Regions from separate parts of the Streptomyces cinnabarinus genome, predicted to be linked through region 2. Evidence: riboswitches for the same ligand, from Rfam matches in the RefSeq annotation. Region 2 holds a riboswitch; each other region holds the start of a gene.
What was found. A riboswitch is a leader RNA that binds a small molecule or an ion and turns the genes downstream of it on or off. The one in region 2 is predicted to bind cyclic di-AMP.

Region 1 (4,080 bases), 1.4 Mb from region 2:
TCTCTCCAGATCGCGGCCCTCGCGCCCGAGCCGCTCAAGGCGATCGTCACGGTCTGCTCCACCGACGATCGCTATGACAACGATGCGCACCACGCGGGAGGTTCCGTCCGCGCGGTCGACATGCACGCCCGGGCGGCGACGACGCTCGCCGCCGCCTGTCTGCCACCCGATCCGCGGTACGCCGGTGAGGCGTGGCGGGAGCTCTGGCTGAAGCGCCTGGAGGCCGTCGAACCGCTGCCGCACACCCGGCCGGCCCACCCGACCCGGGACGACCACTGGCGCCACGGCAGCGTCCGCGAGGACTACGGCGCCATCGAGGCCGCCGTCCTCGCGGTCGGCGGCTGGCACGACCCGTACCGCGACACCGTGCTGCGCCTCGTGGAGCACCTGCCCGCCGACCGCGTCCGCGGTCTGATCGGCCCCTGGTCCCACCACTACCCCGACCGGGACCTGCCGCCCGGACCGGCGATCGGCTTCCTCCAGGAGACCCTGCGCTGGTGGGACCACTGGCTGAAGGGCGAGGGCGCTCTCCCCGAGCCCCTCCTGCGCGCCTACGTCAGCGACTCCCACCCGCCCGCCACGGCCTACGGCACCCTGCCCGGCCGCTGGGTCGGCGAGCCGTCCTGGCCCTCCCCGCACATCACCCAGGTGACGTACGCCCTCCAGGGCGCCCCTGTTGTCGTGCGGTCGCCCATGCAGACCGGGGTGGACGCCGGTCAGTTCGTCCCGCGCGGGAACGACGCCGACCTGCCGCCGGACCAGCGGGAGGAGGACGCCCGCTCGGCTTGCTTCGAGTTCGCCGTGGGCGAGGAGACCTGGGTGCTGGGGCGGCCGAGAGTGCGGCTGCGGCTGACCTCGGAGGTGCCGCGCGGGCAGGTGATCGCGCGGGTCTGCGATGTCGCGCCCGACGGCGCCTCGACGCTGGTCACGCGCGGCGTGCTGAACCTCGCCGCGCGCCACGGGCACGACCGGGCGGTGCCGTGGGAGCCGGGTGCCACGGAGGACGTCGAGTTCGGGCTGAGCGCCATCGGGCACGCCTTCCCGCCCGGCCATCGCATCCGGCTCGCGGTGTCCTGCGCGTACTGGCCGTGGGTCTGGCCGCACCCTGAGTCGACAGCCGGCTTCACGCTGGATCCGGCGGGGAGCTTCCTGGAAGTGCCGGTACGCGCGCGTGCCGCCTCGTCCGGCGTCGCGTCCGACGTCGCGTCCGGCGTCGCGTCCGGCGTCGCGTCCGGCGTCGCGTCCGACGTCGCCTCCGATGCCGCCTCCGATGCCGCCTTCGACATTGCCTTCGAGGCGCCGGAGCAGGCCGAGCCCCTGGGCGTGGCCGAGCCGGCCACGCTGGACGAGCCGCGCCCGCGGCGGCTGGTCGTCCGGGACGTGGCCAAGGGCGAGTGGCGCATCGAGGTCGATCCACGGCACGGCGGCACGCGCGTGCACCCCGACGGGCTGGAGTGCACCGAGGACGCACTGGAGACGTACACGATCCAGGAGGCGGACCCGCTCTCCGCCCGCGCCCGCTCGGACTGGTCGATCCGCCTGCACCGGCCGGAGCCGGCCTGGGACACCACCGTCCGGACCCGGTCGGAGACCACCTGCGACGCGACGGACTTCATCACCTCGAACGAGGTGATCTGCACGGACGGCGGCGAGGTGGTCTTCCACCGGACGTGGGAGAAGCGGATTCCGCGAACGCCGAGACGCTGAACACCCAGACGTTAAAGCCCCATTGGGGCTATTGCCCGTTTTGCTCACTCTTGCGCCTGTGCGTGACTTGACTCACGCCACACTCTTCACAGGCACTCCACAGGCCATCACCGACACCCCTCCCCCGCCCGCCAGTTGACCCTTGGCACCCGCAAACACCCAGCGGCCGCACATCCCCCTTTCGAAGATCAAATCCCTGGATATGTGAATCCGCTACTTGTTTCGGACATGTGCTCTCGCATACGTTCCCGGCCTGTCGGGCGGACGCCGAATCCTGCCGCCGTCCGGCTCCATCGAGATCTTCGTACGGCAGGAGCGGGGGACCCAGGTAAGTCGCCGGGCCGGACGTCCTCGGACGCGCCGAAACGGCTCGGGGTGAAGCCGCGTGCCCATCGTGGTGCGCGGCCGGGCAGCTCCCGCCCGAACCCGACAGCTCACCTCGCAGGCGCCGGAGAGGAACTTCGCCATGCCCGCTGCCGCTCAGCGCCGCCCCCGCCGCATCGCCCGCAAGCTCGCCGTCCTCGGCACCGGAGCCGCCGTACTGGCGCTCCCGCTCATCGGCGCCACCAACGCCTCCGCGGCCACGCCGACCGCCACCACCGCCGCCTCGCTGGGGTACGCCAACAACCTCGACGGCTGGATCCGGGCGTCCCTCCAGGTCATGGCGGATCACGGGATCCCCGGCAGCTATGACGGCATCTACCGCAACATCATCCGGGAGTCCTCGGGCAACCAGTACGCGATCAACAACTGGGACTCCAACGCCGCCGCGGGCACCCCGTCCAAGGGCCTGCTCCAGGTGATCGACCCGACCTTCATGGCGTACCACGTGGCGGGCACCTCGTACGACCCCTACGACCCGGTCGCGAACATCACCGCCGCCTGCAACTACGCGGCCCAGCGCTACGGTTCGATCGACAACGTCTTCGGCGCCTACTGAGCCACCGCGCCTTCCCCGGGCTACCGGAAGAGTCTTTCGAGGACGACGGCGATGCCGTCGTCCTCGTTCGACAAGGTGATCTCGTCGGCCACCGCCTTGAGTTCGGGGTGGGCGTTGGCCATCGCGACACCGTGCGCCGCCCAGTCGAACATCGGGATGTCATTGGGCATGTCACCGAAGGCGATCGTCCGGTCCGGGCCGAGCCCCAGATGATCGGCGGCCAGCGCGAGGCCGGTCGCCTTGGTGATGCCGCATGGCTGAAGTTCGACGGTTCCCGGGCCCGACATGGTGACCGTCGCCAGCGAACCGACCACCGAGCGCGCCGTCGCCGCCAACTGGTCGTCGGACAGCTCGGGATGGCGCAGCAGCACCTTGCTGATCGGCTCGCACCACAGGTCGTCGCGCCGCCCGACCCGCACCGCGGGCAGGGTGGGGTGCGGCATCAGATACCCGGGCTCGATCAACGTGAGTCCGTCCACGCCGTCCTGGTCCACCGCCGCGTACACCTGCCCCACCTCGGCCTCGATCTTGCCGAGCGCGGTCTCGGCCAACTCCCGGTCCAGGGTGACCGACCACAGCAGACGGTCCGCGCCGGCGTCGTACACCTGCGCGCCCTGCCCGCACACCGCGAGCCCCCTGCTGCCCAGGTCGTCGAGGAGCGGCCGCACCCTGGGAGCCGGCCGGCCGGTCACCACCAGGTGCCGGGCGCCGGACTCGGCCACCCGCGCGAGCGCGGCCAGCGACCGGTCGGAGAGCGTGTCGTCGCCCCGGAGCAGGGTTCCGTCCAAGTCGGTGGCGATGAGTGAATATGCGATGGGTGCGGCCATGATCAGAGAATACGGACAGGACGCCCCGTCGACTCAGCGCGAACCGGACGACCCCGGCGTCCACCACAGCCCCGCGCGCCCCCTCCAACTCCCTTGCCCCCATCCGCTTCTGGTGAAATGAGGGGCACTGTTGTGACGAACGGGGGCGATGGGTGTGGCAGACCGGCAAGAGGACTTCGCGAACCATCTCCGGGAGACCGCCGGACGCGTCCTCGAACGCTTCCCCGAGGACCTGAAACCCGAGATCTACGCACTCTCCTTCCGTATCTGGCGCGTTGACTACGACTACCGCCACCCGTACGTGGCGATCGGCTACAACACCGAGACGCAGTACGAGCTGGAGCGGCGCCCGGAGGACCCCGGCGAGGCCCGCTGGAACTACGCCTGCTGGCTCCTCGACGGCTTCGAGACGCTCGGCAACGTGCCCGAGGACCCGGTGGGCGGACCGCTGTACGAGACCGAGGTCAAGCGGCTCGGTCTGTGGTTCGAGGGAGAGGACGGGGAGGACGGAGCGGAGGGGGAGGACGAGGACGACGAGGACGACGCGAAGGACGATCTGTTGCAGTTGCACTTCGCCGACGCCTGTATCGCTCTCGCCCGGCATCT
Region 2 (4,080 bases):
TGGCCACCTGGCGGTTCGCCACCCGGCCCCTGACCATCGGCGGCCAGGACATCGCCCCCGGTGACCCGGTGCTCGTCGTCCTCGCCGCCGCCGACCGGGACCCGGAGCGGTTCGCCGACCCCGATCGCCTCGACCTCGCCCGCCGCGACAACCAGCACCTCGGCTACGGCCACGGCATCCACTACTGCCTGGGCGCCCCGCTCGCCCGTCTGGAGGGCCAGACCGCGCTGGCCACCCTCCTCACCCGCCTCCCGGACCTCCGGCTCGCGGCGGAACCGGCCGAGCTGCGCTGGCGCGGCGGCCTCATCATGCGCGGACTGCGCACCCTGCCGGTCGAGTTCACACCGGGCCGCTGACAACTCCAGCGCGTAGCAAGTCAGAGGCGAGCCGTATCCGACACAAACGTGACACACCCTCAAGTCCGTGATCTTCACGTGATCTGTGCGGCATTAACTTGTGACAAGTGATCGTCTGCCGATACGTTCACTCGACAGCGCGGCGCCTCGCCTCACCGGTACCGCGCCGCTCCCCGCTGTCTTCGAAAGGCCCCCGCATGCTCTCCGGGAACGGTCGTCACCGTCGCCCCCGCCAGGCCCCGGCTCTCATCGTCGCGGCCGGCGTGACCGGCTCCGCCATCGCCATCCCGCTCCTCGGCGCCACCGGTGCCAGCGCGGCCGAGGGCAACACCTGGGACAGGGTCGCGGAATGCGAGAGCGGCGGCTCCTGGAGCGAGGACAACGGCAACGGCTACTACGGCGGCCTCCAGGTCACCCAGGAGAACTGGGAACGCTACGGCGGCACGACGTACGCCGAGAGTGCGGACCAGGCCAGCCGCTCCCAGCAGATAGCCGTCGCCGAGCGCATCCTCGACGACCAGGGGCTCGCCGCCTGGCCGACCTGCGGCCCGCTCTCCGGCCTCGACGCCGACTCCGGTTCGGTCGGCGTCGACACGGGTCTTGAAGAGGACGGCGATTCGACCGACTCGTCCGAATCATCCAACTCATCCGGTTCGGCCGGTCTGCTGGACACCGTCGGTGGCGGCGCCTCCGCGGGCGACGAGGACGCCGACTCCGAGGCGGACCCCAGCGCATCCACGTCACCCGGAGCGTCGGGCGACTCGAAGGGGGTGAAGGGGTCGAAGGGGTCGAAGGACGCAACAGAGTCGGCGAATCCGAGTAAGTCGGATAAGTCGAGCAAGTCGGACAAGTCTCCCGAGTCGGCGCGGGCTTCCGAGGGTGAGGAGTCGGAGGGCTCGTCCGACTCCTCCGGGAGTGTCCCCTCGGGTGTGGCCGACGGTCTGTTCACCGGCATATCCGGACTGGACAATTCGGGCAACATCCTCTGGGTCGGGGGCGATTCCACCCTCATCGACACCGGCGTCGGCCGTCATCGCGGCCAGCCCGCGGACGAGGGCGGGGTGGAGCGTTCGTACGTCGTCCGCAACGGCGACACGCTCGCGAGCATCGCCGACTCCCTTGACCTCGACGGCGGATGGCGTGGGCTCTACGCCGACAACAGGTCGGCCATCGGCGCCGACCCCAGCCGTATCACTCCCGGTCAGACCCTTGAAGTAGGGGACGAATCGGTCGGAAACCAGGGCTAGTTCACGTCGCACTTCGCACCTGAATGTCCGCTTTGGTGAAAGTGTGGGATGAGTCTCAGAAGCCCTGATCGTCTTTGAAATTCCCCGGATCGCCTGCCTACGGTCGTGACCGCTCGCAGCAGCGGGCCCCGACCGCCGCACGCCGAATCCTGCCGGTGGCCGTACGGGAACAGTCGTCGCGTCATGCGCCGTAGGCAGGAGCGGGGGACCCAAGGTAAGCGCCGGGTCCGGAGGTTGAGGCGACTCGACACCGGAACCGGCTTGGGGTGAAGCCGCGCACTCGACAGACTGCGCGGCCGGGCAACTCAACCGGCCCGAACCCGACAGCTCACCTCGCAGGCGTCGGTGAGGGGATCGATCCATGCTGTTTTCCGGCAAGGGCAAGCACCGTCGTCCGTCCAAGGCCACCCGCGCCATCGCGATCGCCGGTGTCACCGGCGCCGCCGTCGCCGCTCCGCTGATGGCGGCCGGCAGCGCCTCCGCCGCCACCGCCTCCGAGTGGGACGCCGTCGCCCAGTGCGAGTCCGGCGGCGACTGGTCCATCAACACCGGCAACGGCTACTACGGCGGTCTGCAGTTCTCGGCCTCCACCTGGGCCGCGTACGGCGGCACGCAGTACGCCTCCACCGCCGACCAGGCCAGCAAGTCCCAGCAGATCGAGATCGCCGAGAAGGTCCTCGCGGGCCAGGGCAAGGGCGCCTGGCCGTCCTGCGGCGTCGGTCTGTCCAGCGCCACCTACACCGGCGGCTCCACCGGGAGCGGCACCACGAGCAACACCGAGACCCGTTCGACCGAGGAGCAGACCGCCTCCCGCTCGACCGAGCGTCCGGCTCAGAAGGCCGACAAGGCCGAGAAGGCCAAGAAGACCGTGACCACCCCGACCGGCAAGAAGGTCAAGAAGGGTGACGGCGAGTACAAGGTCGTCAAGGGCGACACCCTCAGCACCATCGCCGAGGAGCACGACGTCAAGGGCGGCTGGGAGAAGCTCTTCAAGCTGAACAAGGGCATCGTCGAGGACGCTGACCTGATCTACCCCGGTCAGCAGCTGCACCTCAAGTAATCCCTTAGCCGGACCACAGGGTCCTCATACCGGCCTCCTCCATACTGGAGGCCCCGTGAGGGTCACCCCCCGTCCCCACGGGCTCCCCGCCCCGGTGCGTTCTCCCCCGTACGCACCGGGGCGGGGTCTTCTTTTTCCCGGTAGTTCACCGCTCCTTTGTTCCGTAGAGAAACAATGGGTACCGTCTGTCCTTGTCCACGGGACGGTCGGTCGGCTGGCCGATGTCCCTCAGGCGGTTAGGCTCTAGTCGCAAGGCTCAAGTGCCCCGCACTTCCAGCGTCACATCCCATGAAGGAGATGCTCGTGCCGTCCATCGACGTCGTCGTAGCCCGGGAAATCCTGGACTCCCGAGGCAACCCCACGGTCGAGGTCGAGGTCGGCCTCGACGACGGCAGCACGGGTCGTGCCGCCGTTCCGTCCGGTGCCTCCACCGGTGCCTTCGAGGCCATCGAGCTCCGTGACGGCGACCCCAACCGCTACCTCGGCAAGGGTGTCGAGAAGGCCGTCCTCGCCGTCATCGAGCAGATCGGCCCGGAGCTCGTCGGCTACGACGCCACCGAGCAGCGCCTGATCGACCAGGCGATGTTCGACCTGGACGCCACCGACAACAAGGGCTCGCTCGGCGCCAACGCCATCCTCGGCGTCTCCCTCGCCGTCGCCCACGCCGCCTCCGAGGCCAGCGACCTGCCGCTCTTCCGCTACCTGGGCGGCCCGAACGCGCACCTGCTGCCCGTTCCGATGATGAACATCCTGAACGGCGGCTCGCACGCCGACTCCAACGTGGACATCCAGGAGTTCATGATCGCCCCCATCGGCGCGGAGTCCTTCTCCGAGGCCCTGCGCTGGGGCGCCGAGGTCTACCACACCCTCAAGAAGGTGCTGAAGACCAAGGGCCTGTCCACCGGCCTCGGCGACGAGGGCGGCTTCGCCCCGAACCTGGAGTCCAACCGCGCCGCCCTGGACCTCATCATCGAGGCCATCAAGGAGGCCGGTTACACCCCCGGCGAGCAGATCGCCCTCGCCCTCGACGTGGCCGCCTCCGAGTTCTACAAGGACGGCGTCTACACCTTCGAGGGCAAGGACCGCTCCGCCGCCGAGATGACGGAGTACTACGCCGAGCTCGTCGAGGCGTACCCGCTCGTCTCCATCGAGGACCCGCTGTTCGAGGACGACTGGGCCGGCTGGAACACCATCACCGCCAAGCTCGGTGACAAGGTCCAGATCGTCGGCGACGACCTCTTCGTCACCAACCCCGAGCGTCTCGCCCGCGGCATCGAGGAGGGCTCCGCCAACGCCCTGCTCGTCAAGGTGAACCAGATCGGCTCGCTGACCGAGACCCTGGACGCCGTCGAGATGGCCCAGCGCAACGGCTTCAAGTGCATGATGTCCCACCGCTCCGGTGAGACCGAGGACGTCA
Region 3 (4,080 bases), 2.5 Mb from region 2:
ACGACCGACGCGGGCACCGGCACCGGGTCCGCGGGCTCATAGGTGTGGGTCAGCGCCAGATCGATCTCCCCTGCGGCGACCGCGGCGACCCCGGCGGGCGGCTCGTAGTCGGCCACCGTCAGTTCCACGTCCGGGTGGGCCCGGCGGAACGCGCTCAGTACCGGCGGCAGCAGATGGACGCCCGCGGTCTGGAAGGTGCCGAGCCGGAGCGTGCCCCCGGACAGCCCGGTGAGCCGGGCCAGTTCATGCCGGGCGCGCTCCAGTTCGTCCAGCACCCGGCGGGCCCGCGCCACCAGCAGTTCGCCCGCGCCGGTGAGCCGGGCCCCGCGATGGTGCCGGACCAGCAGAGGTGTGCCCGCCTCCCGCTCCAGCTTCGCCAGCTGCTGGGAGAGCGCGGGCGGGGTGTAGCCGAGCCGCTCGGCGGCCCGGGTGATCGAACCGGCCTCGGCGACCGCCACGAGTGCGGCGAGCCGGGTGGGGTCGTACACGGGAGACTCCCTTGGGGCTCGGGCGCCGGGCCGGAGACTAAAGCATTGCTTAAGGCAGACCCAGAATATTCGAAGTACCTGCTGAAGGCTTCCGCACGGCACGCTGGCCGTATGGACGGACAGCTTCTCGCCTTCACCGGGGTCGCCGCCGGCATGGTCGCCATGCCCGGGGCCGACTTCACCGTGGTCGTACGCAACGCCCTGGTCTCGCGCCGGGCCGGGATCGCCTGCGCGCTCGGCATCACGGCCGGGCTGATGCTGCACACCGCGCTGGCGGTCGCTGGGGTGGCGGCCGTGCTGACCGCGGTCCCCGCACTGTTCCGAACGCTTCAACTGCTGGGCGGCGCCTATGTGCTGTACCTGGGCGCACGCACGCTCCGGGCCCTGCGCCGACCGCGCCCGGAAGCTCCCGAGGAGACCTCCGTCGCCGCGCGCCCGCTGCGGCAGGGCTTCGTCACCAACGCGCTCAATCCCAAGGCGCCGATCACGTTCCTCAGCCTGCTCCCGCAGTTCGTGCCGGCAGGCTCTCCCGCGCTGCCCCGGACCCTGCTGCTGGCACTGATCGTGGTGGTGCTCGCCCTGCTGTGGTTCCCGGCCGTGGCGCTGCTGGTGGACCGGCTCGGCCGGTGGCTGCGCAGGCCGCGGGCCGCCCGGCGCGTGGAAGCGGTCACCGGCGCCGCCCTGACCGCCCTGGGCACGGTCCTGCTCCTCGAAGCCGTCACCTGAGCGACCGTCAGGGGCGGCGGCGTGTCAGGACGCCGCCGCCCCCCTCGGGCCGCCGGTCAGCTCACCCGGCCGTACCAGACGCTCTTGGTCCAGATCTTCTGCAGCCTCACCACATCCCCGGTCTTCGGGGCGTGCCAGATCTTGCCCTTCCCGGCGTAGATGCCGACGTGGTAGATGTTCGACCCCGAGTGGAAGAACACGAGGTCGCCGGACTTGCGGCTCTTGGACGAGATGTGGCGCGTCTTGTTGTACTGCTGGGCCGCCGTACGAGGCAGCTTCTTGCCCGCCTTCTTGTACGAGTACAGCGTGAGCCCGGAGCAGTCGAAGCGGTGCGGCCCGACGGCGCCCCACTTGTAGGGGGAGCCCTTCTTGGAGGCCGCGACCTGGAGTGCCTTCGTCGCCGGAGTGGCCGCCTGGGCCTCGGCGGAGAGGCCGGGGGCCACGATCGAACCGCCCACGGCGGCGATGGTGAGCGCCGAAGCCGTACCGGCACGGGCCATCAGCGACGGGACACGATTGAGCGCAGTCATGCGCAACCCTTCGTCAGCCGCCTGTGAAGGATGACCTGTCGGATTCGGGCTGGCGAAGTTGCCCGGCCGCGAAAAGCGGCTTCACCCCAAGGGCTGCTCGGCGCGAACCTCCGTGCCGGCGACCCGTCGTGCCTGGGTCCTCCACTCCTGCCGATCCACTCCTGTCGACCGGTCGTCCGGGCGGCGGCAGGACTCGGCGTCCGCCCGGACCGCCCCGCCGCTGTGGCGGGGGCTTGTCGTCAGACAGGGATCTTGACTCACTGATGTCCGAAAATCCCAATGGAACCGGGGATTTGTGGTGTTACTCACCACTCACCCGTTCGGGTGGACACTGCTCCGTTCGAACGATCGTCGAGGGCCCGGGGGATGCCCGGACCAGGCACGGAACGTCCATTTCGGTCCTGGGGCTACGCGCGTTGCGCAACCCTGACGGGTCGGCAAAAGGAGGCGCGGCTACGCCAAAAGGGGGTACCTCGTTTGGTCCGTTTCAACTCCGGGCCGGACGAGTCGAGATGGCGGCGGGACGCCCGCACCGCGCTCACGTGCGTCAACTGTCCGAGCGCGGCGGCACCGTGACGCGAGCCGCGCGGCGCTGTCCGTCCAGGGCACGCGGCGCTCGCGCCGGCGCGTCCCGCAGTGCCTATGACACCGGGGCGAGTTCCCGCTCCGGTGTCGGCTGGCTCTGCGTACGGGACTTCAGCAGGGCGCCGAGCACCACCGCGCCCAGGCCCAGCGTCGCCCACCACGTCAGTGTCAGCACGGGGCCGGTGGCCGCGGCGCCGTCGAAGAACGCCGTGGAGCGCAGCGCCGTCGCGCCCGCGCCCGGCGGCAGCCACTGTCCGATCGCGCCGACCGGCTCGGGCAGCAGCTCCGGCGCCGAGGGCGCGCCGGAGAAGGGGTTGCCGAACAGCATGACCAGGCCCGCGGTGATCCCGATCCCGGCGGGGCCGATCAGGGCGGCCAGTCCGGCGACGGCGGCGCTCACCGCGAGGGTCGCCAGGCCGAACACCCCTGCCTCCGCCCACCAGTTGCCGTCGACGACCGCCAGCCAGCTGTGGGCCACGGCCGCCGCGGTGAGGCCCACCAGCGCGGCGGAAGCGGCCAGTGCGGCCACCGCCCGGCCGCCGCGCAGGCCGAGCAGGGTCACCACCGCGCCCGCCGCGATACCGGCCAGCGCGAGCGGCAGCACGCCGGCGTTGAAGGCCGCGCCCCGAGGGTCATTGGCGGGCGCGGGCACCACGTCGACGGTCCGGACCTCGCCGCCCGCGGCGGCGGCCTGCTGCTGGAGCAGCTGAGCCACGACCGGACTGCCCGCCGAGGCGGTGAGCAGCGAGGTGCCGTCCGGTGTCACGACGATCGCGCCGTATACGGACCGGTCCTCGACGGCGTCCCGGGCGGCGGCCTCGTCGGCGTAGTGGTGGAGCTCGAACGCCCCCTCGTGCCGGGTCAGTTGGCGTTCCACCTGGGCGGTGGCGGTGGCCGGGCCGGCCACCCCGAGCGGCAGGTCGCGGGGTGCGGTGCGGGCGGCGGGCCAGGCGAAGGCCCACAGGGCGAGGGCGGCGAGGACCGGGACTAGGACGACGACCGCGATCAGTCGGCGGCGGGTGGACATGGTTTCCCCTTGGGTGCGCGGTGGTGCTCACAGGGATCGTTCTTATAGAGAACGATCATTCGTTTTAGTGGAGCCATCAGCGTCTCGCCGCCCGGCGCACTTGTCAAGAAGGAACGTTCGTTTTAAATTGGGGGACCATGGCCCGCGTATCCCAGGAACACCTCGACGCCCGCCGCCGCCAGATCCTGGAAGGCGCCGCCCGCTGCTTCGCCCGCAACGGCTTCCACGCCACCTCCATGCAGGACGTGCTGAAGGAGGTCGACCTCTCGGCCGGCGCGGTCTACCGCTACTTCAGCGGCAAGGACGAGCTGATCGCCGCGATCGTCAAGGGCGTCCTCGCGGAGGTGCGTGCGGCCTTCGAGGAGCTCACCCGGCAGAGCCCACCCCCGCCGCCGGACGTGCTGGTGGGCGAGGTCCTCGGCCGCGCCGTCGGTATCTGGGGCACCCTGTCCGTCGACGACGAGCCCGTCTTCCCGCGGCTGATCATGCAGGTGTGGGCGGAGACCGCGCGCAACCCGGAGCTCGCGGTCGTCATGGACGAGGTGTACGGCGTGGTGACCACGGCCTGGGTCAGGGTGGCCGAGGCTTATCAGGAGGCAGGGATGATGCGGACGGACATCCCCGCCGAGCATGTCGCCCGCACCATGGTCGCCGTGGTCCAGGGCTTCATCGCCCAGCAGTCCCTGCTCGGGGCGGCCCCGGTAGAGGTCCTCCAGGACGGACT

Region 1: another riboswitch for cyclic di-AMP. It lies ahead of STRCI_RS23825 (transglycosylase SLT domain-containing protein); the one in region 2 lies ahead of STRCI_RS17270 (LysM peptidoglycan-binding domain-containing protein).
Region 3: another riboswitch for cyclic di-AMP. It lies ahead of STRCI_RS05800 (C40 family peptidase); the one in region 2 lies ahead of STRCI_RS17270 (LysM peptidoglycan-binding domain-containing protein).

Annotation. Positions count from the first base shown of each region.
Region 1 covers NZ_CP114413.1:5,252,757-5,256,836, reverse strand. Annotated here, with positions in the region: gene STRCI_RS23830 (CocE/NonD family hydrolase) at 1-1,707, shown strand, start outside; cyclic di-AMP (ydaO/yuaA leader) riboswitch at 1,973-2,169, shown strand; gene STRCI_RS23825 (transglycosylase SLT domain-containing protein) at 2,174-2,647, shown strand; gene STRCI_RS23820 (HAD family hydrolase) at 2,668-3,474, opposite strand; gene STRCI_RS23815 (hypothetical protein) at 3,623-4,080, shown strand, end outside.
Region 2 covers NZ_CP114413.1:3,856,083-3,860,162, reverse strand. Annotated here, with positions in the region: gene STRCI_RS17280 (cytochrome P450 family protein) at 1-356, shown strand, start outside; gene STRCI_RS17275 (transglycosylase family protein) at 620-1,603, shown strand; cyclic di-AMP (ydaO/yuaA leader) riboswitch at 1,780-1,960, shown strand; gene STRCI_RS17270 (LysM peptidoglycan-binding domain-containing protein) at 1,965-2,663, shown strand; gene eno (phosphopyruvate hydratase) at 2,967-4,080, shown strand, end outside.
Region 3 covers NZ_CP114413.1:1,361,694-1,365,773, reverse strand. Annotated here, with positions in the region: gene STRCI_RS05810 (LysR family transcriptional regulator) at 1-488, opposite strand, end outside; gene STRCI_RS05805 (LysE family translocator) at 600-1,214, shown strand; gene STRCI_RS05800 (C40 family peptidase) at 1,271-1,744, opposite strand; cyclic di-AMP (ydaO/yuaA leader) riboswitch at 1,748-1,875, opposite strand; gene STRCI_RS05795 (ABC transporter permease) at 2,385-3,356, opposite strand; gene STRCI_RS05790 (TetR/AcrR family transcriptional regulator) at 3,494-4,080, shown strand, end outside.